Regions from separate parts of the Microbacterium sp. CIAB417 genome, predicted to be linked through region 1. Evidence: riboswitches for the same ligand, from Rfam matches in the RefSeq annotation. Region 1 holds a riboswitch; the other holds the start of a gene.
The links. A riboswitch is a leader RNA that binds a small molecule or an ion and turns the genes downstream of it on or off. The one in region 1 is predicted to bind thiamine pyrophosphate.
Positions count from the first base shown of each region.

Region 2: linked by a shared signal. The riboswitch ahead of thiM (hydroxyethylthiazole kinase) and the one ahead of KYX17_RS21415 (ECF transporter S component) in region 1 are both predicted to bind thiamine pyrophosphate.

Region 1 covers NZ_JAHZUT010000005.1:111,476-119,140, forward strand. The annotation lists gene KYX17_RS21400 (ABC transporter ATP-binding protein) at 1-1,169, shown strand, start outside; gene KYX17_RS21405 (ABC transporter ATP-binding protein) at 1,166-3,262, shown strand; gene KYX17_RS31875 (D-alanyl-D-alanine carboxypeptidase family protein) at 3,319-5,292, opposite strand; TPP riboswitch at 5,353-5,462, shown strand; gene KYX17_RS21415 (ECF transporter S component) at 5,455-6,117, shown strand; gene KYX17_RS21420 (ABC transporter ATP-binding protein) at 6,125-7,582, shown strand; gene KYX17_RS21425 (energy-coupling factor transporter transmembrane protein EcfT) at 7,579-7,665, shown strand, end outside.
Region 2 covers NZ_JAHZUT010000003.1:1,002,101-1,009,765, forward strand. The annotation lists gene thiD (bifunctional hydroxymethylpyrimidine kinase/phosphomethylpyrimidine kinase) at 1-229, opposite strand, end outside; gene thiE (thiamine phosphate synthase) at 226-873, opposite strand; gene thiM (hydroxyethylthiazole kinase) at 870-1,679, opposite strand; TPP riboswitch at 1,671-1,762, opposite strand; partial or broken gene KYX17_RS17235 (ABC transporter ATP-binding protein) at 1,807-2,040, opposite strand; gene KYX17_RS17240 (Rieske 2Fe-2S domain-containing protein) at 2,375-2,731, shown strand; gene KYX17_RS31835 (FAD-dependent oxidoreductase) at 2,728-3,933, shown strand; gene KYX17_RS17250 (oxygenase MpaB family protein) at 3,949-4,833, opposite strand; gene KYX17_RS17255 (TrlF family AAA-like ATPase) at 5,500-7,665, opposite strand, start outside.

The sequences.
Region 1 (7,665 bases):
AGGCCAAGCTCGACAACGTCAACCGCATCATGCGCGAGCAGCTCACCGGCGTCCGCGTCGTGCGCGCGTTCGTCCGCGAGGGCATCGAGGAGGAGCGGTTCCGCGAGGCCAACACGGACATCATGATCCTCGGTCGCAAGATCGGATCGCTCTTCGTGCTGCTGTTCCCGCTGTTCATGCTGATCCTCAACGTCACGGTCGTCGCCGTGATCTGGTTCGGCGGCATCGAGATCAACAACGGAACCGTCGAGGTCGGCACGCTGTTCGCCTTCATGCAGTACATCGGTCAGATCATGGGCGGTGTCATCATGGCCAGCTTCATGGCGATCATGATCCCGCGCGCCGCCGTCTCGGCCGAGCGCGTCGGAGAGGTGCTGGACGTCGAGTCCACCATGGTGCGTCCCGAGAACGGCGTGACCGAGTTCCCGACCCCGGGCACGGTGTCCTTCCACGACGTCGAGTTCACCTACCCCGGCGCCGAAGCGCCAGTGCTCACCGGCATCGACTTCCGCGCCGAGCCGGGCGAGACCGTCGCGATCGTCGGGTCGACCGGATCGGGCAAGACCACGCTGGTGTCGCTCATCCCGCGACTCTTCGACGTCACGGGAGGCGTCGTCCGCGTGGGCGGGACCGACGTGCGCGACGCGGACGTCGAGAAGCTCTGGGACAGCATCGGGCTCGTTCCGCAGCGTCCGTTCCTGTTCACGGGAACCGTGGCCTCCAACCTGCGCTACGGCCGCGAGGAGGCCACCGACGAGGAGCTCTGGAAGGCTCTCGAGATCGCTCAGGGACGCGACTTCGTCGAGGAGATGCCCGACGGGCTGAACTCGCGCATCGCGCAGGGCGGCACCAACGTGTCCGGCGGACAGCGCCAGCGTCTCGCGATCGCGCGGGCCATCGTGCACCAGCCCAAGGTCCTGGTGTTCGACGACTCGTTCTCGGCGCTGGACCTGACGACGGATGCACGACTCAGACAAGCACTGTGGAGAGAACTGCCGGAGGTGACCAAGATCGTCGTCGCACAGCGCGTGTCCACGATCACGGACGCGGATCGCATCGTCGTCCTCGACGGCGGCACCATGGTCGGCGTCGGAACGCACGAGGAGCTCCTCGCGTCGAACGACACCTACCGCGAGATCGTCGAGTCGCAGCTGGGGGTGGACGCATGAGCACGCCCGAACAGCTGACCGCCGACGAGCAGTACGAGGCCGAGCTCGCCGAACAGGCGCGCCAGAACTCCGGCGACTGGGACGCCGTCGCACCCGGGAAGGCCGACAACTTCGGCAAGAGCTTCGGCCGCATGATCGGCCTGCTCAAGCCGTCCGCCCTGTGGTTCGTCTTCGTGTCGATCCTCGGCGCGATCGGCGTCGTCCTCACCGTCGCGGCCCCGAAGGTGCTCGGCGAGGCGACCAACATCATCTACGAGGGCTTCATCTCGAAGACCCTCGGCGATGCGGGCGTCCCGGCCGGCACGTCGCAGGAGCAGATCGTCGAGATGCTCCGCGCGCAGGGTCAGGACGACTTCGCCAACATGGTGGCCGCGTTCAGCGACTTCGAGGTCGGTGCGGGCATCGACTTCGAGCGCCTGCGCTGGATCATCATCGCGGTGCTGGCGATCTACGTCGGCGCGGCGCTGCTGACCTGGATCCAGGGCTACGTCATCAACGTCATCATGGTGCGCACGATGTGGCGCCTGCGAGAGGACGTCGAGGCGAAGATCAACCGCCTGCCGCTGTCGTACTTCGACAAGGTGCAGCGCGGTGAGCTGATCTCGCGGGTCACGAACGACATCGACAACATCACGCAGACGATGCAGCAGTCGCTCTCGGGCGCGCTGACGTCGATCCTCACGGTCATCGGCGTGCTGTGGATGATGTTCTCGATCTCGTGGCAGCTCGCGCTGGTGGCGCTGGTCGCCCTGCCGCTCATGGGTGTCATCTTCGGCGTCATCGGTCCGCACTCGCAGCGGGCGTTCGGGACGCAGTGGCGCAAGGTCGGCCGACTCAACGCCCGCGTCGAGGAGGCCTTCTCGGGTCACGCCCTGGTCAAGGTCTTCGGCCGTGAGCAGGATGCGCTGGACAAGTTCCAGGTCGAGAACGAGGAGCTCTACCGGGCGGCGTTCAAGGCACAGTTCCTGTCGGGCATCATCATGCCGGCCATGACCTTCGTCGGAAGCCTCACCTACGTCGGCATCGCGGTGCTCGGCGGGCTCATGGTGGCCAGCGGACAGCTGCGGCTCGGCGACGTGCAGGCGTTCATCCAGTACTCGCAACAGTTCACGCAGCCGCTGAGCGAGCTGGGCGGCATGGCGGCGGTCGTGCAGTCCGGCACGGCGTCGGCGGAGCGGGTGTTCGACTTCCTGGACGCCGACGAGCAGGACCCGGACGGCGACGACGCGGCGAAGATCGCGGACGGCAAGGGCGTCATCGAGTTCGAGAACGTCTCGTTCTCGTACACGCCGGAGCGACCGCTGATCACCGACCTGTCCTTCCGGGTGGAGCCGGGGCAGACCGTCGCGATCGTCGGACCGACCGGTGCGGGAAAGACGACCCTCGTCAACCTCATCATGCGCTTCTACGAGCTGAACTCGGGACGCATCCTGCTGGACGGACAGGACATCGCGCACCTCACCCGTTCCGATCTGCGTTCGCGCACCGGCATGGTGCTGCAGGATCCGTGGCTGTTCGCCGGGTCGATCCTGGAGAACATCCGGTACGGCCGGGCGACGGCGACGGACGAGGAAGTGCTGGCGGCGGCGAAGGCCACCTACGTGGACCGCTTCGTGCACGCGCTGCCGGACGGTTACGAGACGGTCCTCGACGAGGACGCCTCGAACGTGTCGGCCGGTGAGCGCCAGCTGATCACCATCGCCAGGGCGTTCGTGTCGCAGCCGTCGATCCTCATCCTGGACGAGGCGACGAGCGCGGTCGACACCCGTACCGAGCTGCTGCTGCAGCACGCGATGGCGGCCCTCCGCCAGGGCCGGACCTCGTTCGTGATCGCGCACCGCCTGTCGACGATCCGCGATGCCGACCTCATCCTCGTGATGGAGCACGGCGACATCGTCGAGAAGGGCACGCACGACGAGCTCATCGCGGCGCAGGGCGCGTACTGGCGGCTGTACCAGTCGCAGTTCGAGCAGGCCGCGACCGACATCGACGCCGAGGAGGCGATGACCGCGTCCACTCCCGTGGTCGTCACCGGCGAGGCGGAGGATGCCGCGGAGGGCGAGCCCGTCGAATCCGAGTCCGAACAGGCCTGACCGCAGTCCGAAGAGGCCGCCACCCGGAGGGGTGGCGGCCTCTTCGCGTAAGGCGATCAGTCGGTGATGCCGAACAGCTCGAACGGGTGCGTGAGCCGCCACCACGCGCTCGGCGGCTCGATCTCCTCGGCGAGGACGACCGGCACCTCGACCGAGTCCAGCGGTCCCGTGACCGTCAGGGTGCCGACTGCGTCATCCGCCTCGGTGGCATCGCCGAGGTCGAACACGACCTCGGCGGTCGGCGCGGCCGAGTTCCACAGCACGACGGCCGCGTCGGCATCCGTCACGACGTCCGCACTCGCTCCCCACGGGGTGCTCACCTCGCCGACGACGGTCTCGGCGGCGACAGCGGGGCCCTGCGCCTGCAGCGCCGCCTCCACCTGCGCGTACAGCGCCCGGCTCGCCTCCAGACGCTCGTCGTCGCCGTCCTGACCGAGCACCGAGGCGTACAGGCGCACCGTGGTGTCGCCGACTGTGACGTCCTTGCCGCTGAGCAGGTTGTAGTCCCCGTCCAGCGATCCGGTCTTCACGCCGACGAATCCCGGCTCTCCGAGAAGCCCGTTCGAGTTCGTCACGAGACCCGCGCCGGGGAGCTCCACCGAGGCCGTTCCGACGATCTCCGCGAACACCGGATTCGCCATGGCGATCGACGCCAGCTTCGTCAGTGATGCGGGGGAGGCGACGTTCCCCTCGTTGCGGCCGGACGGCGTCACGATCGTGATGTCGCTGAGCCCCCGCGCGGCGAGCCACTGCTCGGCGGCGTCGGCGAAGGCGCTGTCCGATCCCCAGATCTCGTCCGAGAGCCGGTCGATGTAGTTGTTCGCCGACCCGAGCAGAACGCCCTGCAGCATCTGGTACTCCGTGAGCGTCCCGTCGACCGGAACGTCCAGCGCGGACTGGTCGTCGCGGCGGTACGACCAGTAGTCGAGCGTGTCTCCGTAGTCGAACGCGTACTCCGGCCCCTGCTCGCCCGGCTTCAGCGGTCGCTCCTCCAGCACCAGCATGACCGAGACGACCTTCGTCACGCTCGCGATCGGTGCCCGATCTCCGGTGGACGACGCCGTCCCGATGCCGTCCACGCTGATCGCGGCACTGCCGTCGGCGGGCCAGGTCACCGCGGCGGCCTCGGCCGCGACCGGTTCCACCGCGACGGCCTCGACCGTCGGCGGGAGCTCATGAAGCGGCCACAGCAGCGCCGTGGCGGAATAGGCGACGGCGAGCGCGACCAGGGTCCCCAGCGGAACCAGAATGCCCGGGCGCAGGATGCCGCGCCGCGGGGCGCCCACCAGGAGGTCGGGCCCGTCGTCGCGGTCGGTCGACGTGTCGATCGCAGCGGCCCCGCTCGCCGCGGCCACCGCGAGCGGATCGACCCAGAGCAGCGCGGTCGCGGGAGAGTTCTCGTCCGCCCAGGCGGCGGGACGCTCCATCGCGGTGTCCGCGGCCAGGAGAGCGGCGACCTCCGCGGTGTCGTCGTCGCGGGCGTCCGTGCCGGTCTCGGCCGCGCCGCCGACCTCCGCGTCGGAGACGATCACGGTCGCGGGTGTCTCGCCGGTCTCGGGATCGGACACGATGGCAGTCGCGGGTGCCTCGCTGGTCGCGGCGTCGGAATCCTGCGTCACGTCGATCGGGACCTCGATGCCGGTGCGGGGCGCCGCATCCGACGCGATCGCGGTCTCCGCATCCGCCGTGACGTCACTGCCGGCCTCGGACAGGACCCGGACATCGCCAGCGGGCGCCGCGGCGGTCGCGGCATCCGACGTCGCATCGGTCGCGGCGTCGTCATCGGTCAGGACTGCGGTCTCGGGATCCGTCAGGACTGCAGCGTCGGCATCCGTCAGGACCGCGGTCTCGGGATCCGGAACAGCGTCGGACCCGACGTCCGCGGCATCGCCCGCAGCCTGCTCGGACGCGGCTTCGGGTTCCGCGGATGCGCCGCTCGAACCGGTCGCCGCCCCGTCCACGATCATGCGCCGACGACGCTCCCGGCGCGTCAGGGCGCCGCCGCCGTCGGTCTGCTCGTCGAGGGTCACCCGCATACGCTACCGAATCCGCATGTGACTCCCCCGTATTGGCATCGGAGTAAGATCGTGCTCACAACCCACGGGAGTCCGGCGAGCCGGGCTGAGAGGAAGCGATCCGCGCTTCGACCGTCGAACCTGATCCGGATCATGCCGGCGCAGGGAGGAGAACAGATGAGTACGTCCACGCCCGCATCCGCTTCGAACGAAGCGTCCAGCGCATCCGCCGCAGCATCCGCCGGTGCGCATCCCTGGCGCTGGCGCGTCGTCGACATCGTCGTCGCCGCCGTCCTGGGGGTCGCGCTCGGCCTGGTGTTCTGGGGCTGGAACACGATCGGCTACGCCTGGTTCGGCGCCGCCGACGCGCTCACCCCCGGTCTCGGCGGGATCGCCGTGGGCATCTGGCTGCTCGGCGGCGTCGTCGGCGGGCTCGTCATCCGCAAGCCCGGAGCGGCCCTCGTCGTCGAGCTCGTCGCGGCCATCGTCTCGATGATGATCGGCAACGTGTGGGGCGTCTCAACCGTGCTCTCCGGCCTGGTGCAGGGCCTGGGTGCCGAGCTCGTCTTCGCGCTGTTCCTCTACCGTCGCTTCGGCATCGTCGTCGCCATGCTCGCCGGGGCGGGCGCGGGGGCCGCGGCCTGGATCTTCGAGCTCTTCTACGGCAGCTCGCCGAACATCCTGAAGTCGCTCGAGTTCAACACCATCTACCTCACCACCGTCGTGATCTCGGGCGCGATCCTGGCCGGCATCGTCGGTTGGCTGCTCGTGCGCGCTCTGGCCGTGACCGGTGCACTGAACCGCTTCGCGGCCGGGCGAGAGCTCGTCCGCGAAGTCTGAGGGCGGGATGAGTGCCGCCCGGCCGGCTCGGGTGCAGGCCACGGGCTGGGGATGGCGATACGCCGGCCGCAGGCTTCCGGCCGTGAGCGACGTCTCCTTCACGATCGAGCCGGGGGAGCGCGTGCTGCTGCTCGGCGCGTCCGGGGCGGGCAAGTCGACGCTGCTGGCCGGGATCGCCGGCGTCCTCGGCGACGCGGATGAGGGTGTGCGCACCGGGACCCTGCTGATCGACGGCGCCGCGCCGGAGTCCTCGCGCGGTCGAACCGGTCTGGTCCTGCAGGATCCGGATGCCGGGATCGTGCTGTCCACCGTGGCCGACGACGTCGCCTTCGGCTGCGAGAACCTCGGCGTTCCGGCATCCGAGATCCCCGGGCGCGTGTCGGAGGCGCTCGCCGCCGCCGGTCTCGATGTGCCGCTCGGCCGTCCGACCAAGGCGCTCTCGGGCGGACAGAAGCAGCGCCTGGTCCTCGCCGGTGCTCTCGCCATGCGCCCCGGCCTCCTGCTGCTGGACGAGCCGACCGCCAATCTGGATCCCGTCGGCGTGCAGGAGGTGCGAGCGAGCGTCGAGCGGGCCGTGGACGAGACCGGCGCCACCCTCGTCGTCGTCGAGCATCGCACGCCGGTCTGGGTCGACCTCATGACACGCGTGATCGTCCTCGCCGCCGACGGCGGGCTGCTGGCCGACGGCGCCCCCGCCCGCGTCTTCGCCGAGCACGGCCCGGCGCTCGCCGACGCGGGCGTGTGGGTGCCGGATGCCGGGATCGAGCTGCCCGCCCTGCCGGACGCCACCGGCGACGCCGTGCTGTCGGCGTCCGAGCTCACGATCGCGCGGGACGCGCGCAGCCCCGTCCAGAGCGGGCTGGACGTGCGCGTTCCTCGGGGAGCCGCGACCGTCGTCACGGGGGCGAACGGTGCGGGCAAGTCCACTCTCGCCCTCACCCTCGCCGGACTCATCCCCGAGCGGGACGGCGAAGTGCTCGCCGCGGAGGATCTGGCAGGACGTCGCGGGCGGCGACCCTTCCGGTGGTCCTCCCGCGAGCTCCTCACCCGCATCGGCACCGTCTTCCAGGAGCCTGAGCATCAGTTCCTCACGCAGACCCTGCGGGACGAGCTGGCGGTGGGCCCGAAGGCGCTGGGCTGGGATCGCGCGCGGACGGACGCCGTCGTCGACGCACTGCTCGAACGACTGGACCTCGCGCCCCTCGCCCTGGCGAACCCGTTCACGCTGTCCGGCGGCCAGAAGCGCCGGCTGTCCGTCGCGACGGTGCTCGCGGCATCCCCGGCGGTCATCGTCCTGGATGAGCCGACCTTCGGGCAGGACCGGAAGGGATGGATATCCCTCGTGTCCCTGCTGCAGGAGGAGATCGCCCGCGGGCGCTCGATCATCGCCGTCACGCACGACGAGGGTGTGACACAGCATCTCGGCGGGCACCGCATCGAGCTGGAGAGGCGGGTGGCCGCATGACCGGCACACTGCACGCGCTCCGCGCAGAGACCCGGGAGTCCCTCTGGCTGGACGGAGTGAACCCGGTGACGAAGCTCCTCCTC
Region 2 (7,665 bases), on a different contig from region 1:
TCCGCACATCGTCGGAGACGGCGTCGAGCTGCTCGGCGAGGAACGCGACGGGCGGCACGTGCACCGAACGCACGCCGTGCGTGTTCTGCGCGACGAGGGCGGTGACGACGGCCATGCCGTAACCGCCGTTCGCGGCGATGCTCTTGAGGTCCGCCTGGATGCCGGCACCTCCCGTCGGATCGGTTCCCGCGATGCTCAGCACCCGCACAACGGCGCGCGCGGCACTCATGCCGCATCCCATGCCGCGCGCAGCATACGGGCGGCACCTCCGGGGTCACTCGCACCGCAGATCGCCGAGACCACGGCCGCGCCCGCCGCACCTGCTCGCCGCAGCGGGCCCAGATCGGCGGCGGTGACACCGCCGATCGCCACCGCGGGAAGGGCGCTCGCCGCGACCAGCCGGGCGAGCCTCTCGTGGCCCAACGGTGGCGGCGCATCGCGCTTCGTGGCGGTCGCGTGAAGGGCACCGATGCCGACGTAGTCCACGACACTACTGTCGGATGCGGAAGCCAGCTGCTCCGGCGTGGCGGCGCTCAGGCCGACGATCGCGTCGTCGCCGACCAGTGTGCGCACCGCCTCCGGCGGAAGATCGCTCTGCCCCACGTGCACTCCCGACACGCGCGCGCCCGCCTGGCGAGCCGCGAGGAAGACGTCCACGCGGTCGTTGACGAGCAGCGCGACGCCGTCGGGCAGCACGGCCGACACCCTCGTCACCGTGTCGAGGAAGCGACGTGCGGAGGCGTCCTTCTCGCGCAGCTGCACTGCCGTGACGCCGTTCGCCGTCGCCTGGCGCACCACCTCGACGATGTCGTGGCCCGCCGCCGCGGCGATGCCTGCATCCGTCACGAGGTACAGCGAGAGGTCGGCGTTCACGAGATTACCGCCCGGTGGCGAAGTGTGTCGGCGTCGAGGCCGGCGAGGGCATCGAGGAACGCGACGGCGAAACCTCCGGGTCCCCCGGAGCGCTCAGCGGCGAGCTCTGCGGCGACGTTGTAGACCGTGACCGCGGCAGTCACCGCCGCGAAGCGATCCTTGTCGACGCCCGCGAACGCCGCCATGACCGCACCGAGAGCGCATCCGCCACCGGTCACCCGCGTCAGCAATGCGTCGCCGTTACCGAGTCGTGCCTCGCGGGCGCCGTCCGTGACCACGTCGACCACGCCGGAGACGGCGACGATGGCGCCGGTGGCATGTGCGATGCGCCGGGCGGCGGCGACCGCATCCTCGACGGCGTCGGTCGCGTCGACTCCGCGGCCGCCGGCGCCCGAGCCGTCGAGGGCGAGGATCTCGGATGCGTTGCCGCGCACGACGCTCGGCGCCGCCGCGACGAGCTCGGCGGCGAGTGCGGTGCGCACCGGCAGGACGCCGATCGCCACGGGGTCGAGCACCCAGGGAGTACCCGCGTCCTGAGCGGCCGCCACGGCCTCGCGCATCGCCTCCCGCTGCTCTGCGCCGGGTGTGCCGAGATTGACCAGGACGCCCGAGGCGATGCGCGCGAACGGCCCCGCCTCGTCCGGGATGTCGACCATCGCCGGAGCCGCCCCGAGGGCGAGGAGGACGTTGGCGGTGAAGCCGGTGACCACCGCGTTGGTCAGACACTGCACGAGCGGGCCTTGCTGCCGCACCGTCTCCCAGGCCCGGATGGTGGATTCGATCAGGTTCTCTGGCGCGCGCGTCATGTGCGACATCCCTCCGCTCGTACTGACGAGATCAGGTTCGACGGGTGTGATCTCAGCCCCGCAGGGCACCCCGTGTCGTATGTGTGGGTTCAGGTTAGCGGACGGCCCGGACCGCGAGGCGCCTCGATCACACCGCGTCCGTGAGGCTCGTCAGCCGGTTGTCGATCCTGCCATCGACCACGGTGACGAGCTCGTCCAGCGCCTCGCGGTGCACGAGGTCGTGGGTGACGAGGAGGGTGGCGATGTCGCGCTCGTGCGTGAGGTCCGCGATGAGCTGCATGATCCCCGCCCCGCGTTCCTGATCGAGGGCACTGGTCGGCTCATCGACGAGCAGGACTTCCGGCTCGTGCACGAGTCCGCGGGTCATGGTGGGTGGCGATCGCGTTGAGCGCTCGGATGCGCTCGACGTACCGCTCGTCGAGAGCGATGAGCCGTACACCGTCGATGTCCGGGCCGCCGCCGGAGCGTGTGACAACGGCCACGGCGGAACCCTGCTCCGCGGCCCGGCGCGCCACCGCCGACCCCACCGGCCCCGCTCCGACCACGACCATCCGCTGGGATTGCATGGTGTGAGCATGCCAGGAGCGATGGCGGGGAAGGTGACGCAGGGGCGTCCGTCCCGTGAAGAGTTCACGGCTGCCCGGCGCACGTCGTCGTCGATCGGTGGCCCTCGACGCCGCTGCTACGGTGGCGTCATGAGCACTTCCCCCTCGCCGGGACAAGCGATCAAGGTCGGAGTCGTGGGCGACGTCGATGAGGATGCCGCGCTCGTCGTGCCGCGTGCCACGGCCGGCACCCTGGATGACATCGCCGTGATCTTCAGCGCCGGTCGCTACTACGCGATCGACAACACCTGTACGCATGAGCAGACCTCCCTCGCGCAGGGCTGGATAGAGAACGGATGCGTCGAGTGCCCTCTGCATGCGGCGACGTTCCGTCTCGCCGACGGTGCGGCCCTCACCCAACCCGCGACGCGGGGCGTCGGCGTCCACACCGTCGAGGTGGTCGGAGACGAGCTGATGCTCACGCCGAATCCCGAGCGCCTGGCGTGAGCGCGCCGCGGCGAGTCCTCATCGCCGGCGGAGGGATCGCGGGGTGGACGGTGGCGTCCACCCTTCGGGACCGCGGCTTCGACGGTGAGATCGTCATCGTCGAACGGGAGGCGGCCTGCTACGACCGGCCCCCGCTCTCCAAGACGGTCCTCGTCGACGGCGCCCCCTTGTCGTCGCTCGCCTTCGCCGCCCCGGAGGCCCTCGCGCAGGCGTCGATCGAGGTTCGCGCCGGACGTACCGTCGTGGCCCTCGACGCCGCCGCCCGCACACTCCGGCTCGACGACGGCGCCCTCCTCGCCGGAGACGTGATCGTGCTCGCGACGGGCACCGCCGCCCGACCTGCGGCCTTCCCCGGCGGCACCCTGCCGGGCATCCTGTCACTGCAGACCTACGCCGATGCCCGAGCCCTCCATGCGCTGAAGGGACGTCGCATCGCCGTGGTGGGCGCGGGGCTCATCGGGGCCGAGGCCACCGCGGCGCTGCGGACCGCCGGCTCAGAGGTCACCCTCATCGATCCCTCCGCGGTCCCCGGCACACGCGCCTTCGGCCCGACGATGGCCGCACACCTGCACGCCATGCACGGCGCCGCGGGTGTCGACACCCGTCGCGACACCGTGGCCGGCGTCGTCCCCACGGGCGGGGCATTGCGTGTCGACCTCACCGGGGGCGACGCCGTCGAGGTCGACGGTGTGCTCGTGGCCACCGGTGTCGTGACCGATCCGATCGTCGCGCGGGAGGCCGGGCTCGACGTGGATGAGGGAATCGTCGTCCAGGACGGCGGCCTGACGTCGGCGTCGGGCATCTACGCCGTGGGCGACGTCGCCCGGCGGTGGAAGGACGGCGTGCTCCGTCCCGGCAGCGGGCACTGGGATGCGGCTCGGGCGGACGGCCAGGATGTCGCCGACGCCATCCTGGGCCTTCCGCCCGTGGGTCGCGGTGCCGACTGGTTCTGGTCGGACCGCTACGGACATCACGTCGAGGTCGTCGGCGCCCTGGCGGGCACGGCGCGCGAGGTCGTGCGCCCGGGACTGCACCCGACCGTCTTCGTCGTGGACGGCGATCGCCTCGTCGGCGCCGTCAGCGTGGATGATCCCCTGGCGGTGCGGGCCGCGCGGCGGTTGATCGACCGCCGCACGCCCGTCGTCGCCGATCAGCTGGTCGACCCGGCCGTCCCGGTGCGATCCCTCCTCCCGCACGCCTGACGGCGCGCCGCGGCCTCACGCCGCGGCGACGGGCTTCTTCGCCCTCACCTTCCGATACGGGGCCGCGATCGTCTCCCCGATCGCCTGCGCGATGAGCTGCTCGGCGGTCTGGTTCTTGCGGGAGAGCTTCGCGATCCACTTGGTGAAACGCGCGCCGCGGGCGAACTCCTTCTCGCTGCGGTCCTCGACGGCGAAGAAGTACCGTGCCTCCAGGGGAAGAAGCGACAGGACGCCGTTCAGCACCCGCCGCGTCGCCCACTTCGCCACCGGCCCCTTCACGTCGGGGTGCCGCAACGAGTGGCCGGCGAGCGCGGCGAAGATCGTCAGCGACTTCTTCGGCAGCTCCGTCCGGATGTAGCTGTCGAGCTCGGCGAACGTCCCGAAGTACGGGCCGGGCACGTGCAGCTTCTGCGCACCGATGCGGGATTCCACGACCACCCGATCGGCATCCGCCGTCGACAGGCCGGGACCGAATTCCTGGTACCCGCGCACCGCCGACCAGATGTAGGTCCACCAGGTCCACCGCTGCCATTCCGGCTGCTTGGCGCTGACGACCTCGCCCGTTTCGGGATTCGTCCAGCTCGCACGCTCGTGCAGCATGTCGACGTGGGCGGCTGCGGCATCCGCGTGCGCCTTGTCCGCGTAGATCGAATCGCGGAGGTACGCCGACGTGCGGTCGAAACGGGCCGCCATCGCCTCCGGTCCTTCTGACGTGAGCGAGACCCGTTCGAAGTGGGTCATCATGCCGGCATCCAGCATCTGGAGGAAGACCGCGTTCTTGGCTCCCAGCGCGGAACCGGGGTCGGCGAAGACGCGCCACGACACACTGTCGGGGCCGTAGTAGCCGTCGTCGGCACGGGGCGCGTCGGCAAGGGAACGACTCGGGTGAACGTCCGTCATGGCGTGACTTTCCTCTCGGGGAGTACACCGGGTGCTGGGCTGCGCCGCCGATCGATCCAGGGAGCGTCGTCGGGTCCGGTGATCGATCCTGAGCATAGCGATAGGTTCACGGCGGCGAGACGCAACGACGCGGCCCGCCTTTCGCGGAGCCTCTTGCGGCGTGGGCCCACCTGAATAATCCACTCGCGGGAATGAGAAAAGGGCCCGCCTTCGGCGAACCCTTTTCTCATTCCGGTCGACCTTGTTTACCTCTGTTCCACAAATTCAGAAACAGGGGTCACGACGGCCGCGATGCGCCGAATCTTGCGCGATTCCGCCGATGTTCGAACCCCCGGCGAGACCACCGCGACGCGCCGGAAGTGGACGCGCCTGAGCGATGATGCCCGCACTGCAGTGATTGAGCGATACGAAGCTGGCGAGACGTCGACGGCCCTCGCGGAGGCGTACGGCGTCGCGAAGTCCACGATCCTCGGCATCCTACGGGCGAACAGCGTAGTAGTGCGACGGCAGCCATTGACGGCGAAGCAGGTGAGTGAGGCGGCCCGGCTGTACAACTCCGGGCTGTCGCTATCGCAGGTCGCTGAGCGATTGAAGGTGAACCAGGAAACGATGCGGGTCGCCATCATGGGCTCCGGCGTGACAATTCGGCCCGCGACTGGCGCATAGCTAGAAGCCGTACAGGTGCTGGCGAGCATTGAAAGCGGCCGGTCCGCCCTCGAGTACGTTCTCGACGTGCGATCGAATGGCGACGTCATCGAGCGAGCCGATTCCGTCGGCTGCAGGACGGCCGTGCTGACCGTCACCTTCGAGCGCCACAATCAGCTCAGCGTCACCGAGGACCGGGACGTTCGCGTTATGCGTGCTCGCAACGATCTGACGTTTCCCCTTGAGGCCGCGGAGGTTGCTCACGATGCCGTCGTACACGAACCGGTTGTCGAGGTCGTCTTCCGGCTGGTCAATGATCAGCGGCGCATTGGACGCCCCGAGCAGTAGCAGAAGTAGCGCCGTCGCTCGCTGACCCTTGGAAAGGTCGTCCATCCGCTTGAACTCACGAGTTCCAGAGCCAGCCTGGACATCGAGCTGCACTTCGACGGCTTGCCCAACGGACAGTTCCTCGAGCTGTCGAAGGAGTGGTTCGCCCGCTTCGAGGAGTGCTCGCGCCTGTGCCCCACTGACCGAGAACTGCGCGTTCAGCTCCGCCTCGCCCTTTCGAGCGGCGTCCACGAAAGCTCGGGTCGAGAACCCGTCTAGATCGATCGCCGCCATGATGCGGGTGCGCTGGCCAGATATCGACTGCTCAATGAGCGTCTTGATGTGACTGCGGGCTTTCGCGGCAATGGGCTTCACGATCACGACCCCGCCCGTCGCGGTGTTTGCCGCGCGGACTGCTTCTGTCAAAGCCTTTGCTCGCGCGTTTTCGTGATCAGCGAGCGTCTGGAGGAGAGTCTTCCGCTCCGAGATCAGATCCTTGATCGTCTTTGCAATGCCGGCGCGGCGCGACTCCTTCGCCTTCAGATCGTCCAGCGCCTTCTTCGTCACAAGGTACTTAGTTGGCTCGAGGCCCTCCTCGACGAGCTTCCGAAGAACTTCAGCGTGCTCATCTCGCTGCTCGCGGACCGTGTCGGTCCAAGCGGTTTCAGCGCTGCCGATCGTGGCCTCAGCGTCCAAGAACGCCTGTCGAGCTTCGGCGGCGAGTTCGCCCAATTTCTTCGCTAGTGCCGCAGACGCCTCCTCCGCACGCTTCAGGATCTCAACCTGCGGGGAATCATCGATGTTCTCGAACGCCGCCCCCACCTTCGCGACCAACTGATCGTCCGTGAGCGTCGTGAGTGCGTCCTTTGCAGAGACGACTCGGTCTTTGGCTTCCTTGAAGACGGCCTCGTCCTGGCTCAAACGAGTAACTTCCTTGAGCCGCGTAGGTACATCGGTGTCCGTGTAGTGCTGGACTTGCTCCTCGAGACGTGGAATATCAGACAGCTCGTCCTCAAGCTGAGCACGGCTCTCCTCCGCGCGACTCAGCTTCTCGCGGTTCTGTTTGAGCGCGTCCAGAGTCTCGCGATGCTCCGCCGTCAGATGCCCACTGCCCTGGAACCGCTGCAGCATGCTTGCCACTTTGGAGCTGTCGTTGGTGAGTTCGGCAAGTTCGTGCTGGCCGAAGATCTCGACACTCGCGATGATGTCGCTCGGCTGAAGGTTGGTGACGGACCCGCTCTCATCCTTGACAACGGGCAGGTTGTTGACCGATCGCTCGATCGTGAAGTTCCTCACCGCGGGTGACGCGGTCTCAACAGAGAGCTTGACGACCGTGCCAGACTTCAGCACGCCGCTGATAATGCTGTCGTGGTCGCGTTTGGCTTCAGCTCCGATCGGCGTGAGACCCAATGCAAACCGGATACTCTCGATCGCAGTGGACTTTCCGGTGCCACGCCCTCCAATAAGCGCAGTCAGGTCATCGGAGAAGGGAATCGTCACTCCGTCGAGGAAGCCGCCGATCCAGGAGATTTCCTTGAGCGCAGAGCGAGGCTCGGAGACCGGGTCGTCCAGCGAGACACGAGTCTCAGGAGTCCGTACGGCCAGTTTCAAGCTATCCACACAGAGGCTGCTCACCTTGAACCAGCAGCTGGCTCCCGCGGCCTGCAGATGAGCCGGTCGCATCACGTCGTCGGAGTAGATCACCGCGAGCGGATGCTTACGGTCGTAGGGCTTAGTCCCGTTGATAATCGCCTGCTGGTCAGTGCCGTCCGGCTGGCTAGGCGTGACAGCAATTGCGTGCAGGTTGGGGGCCTTCAGCATCGTCACTAGCGGTTGCCCACCCCTGCCGGTCAGCATGCC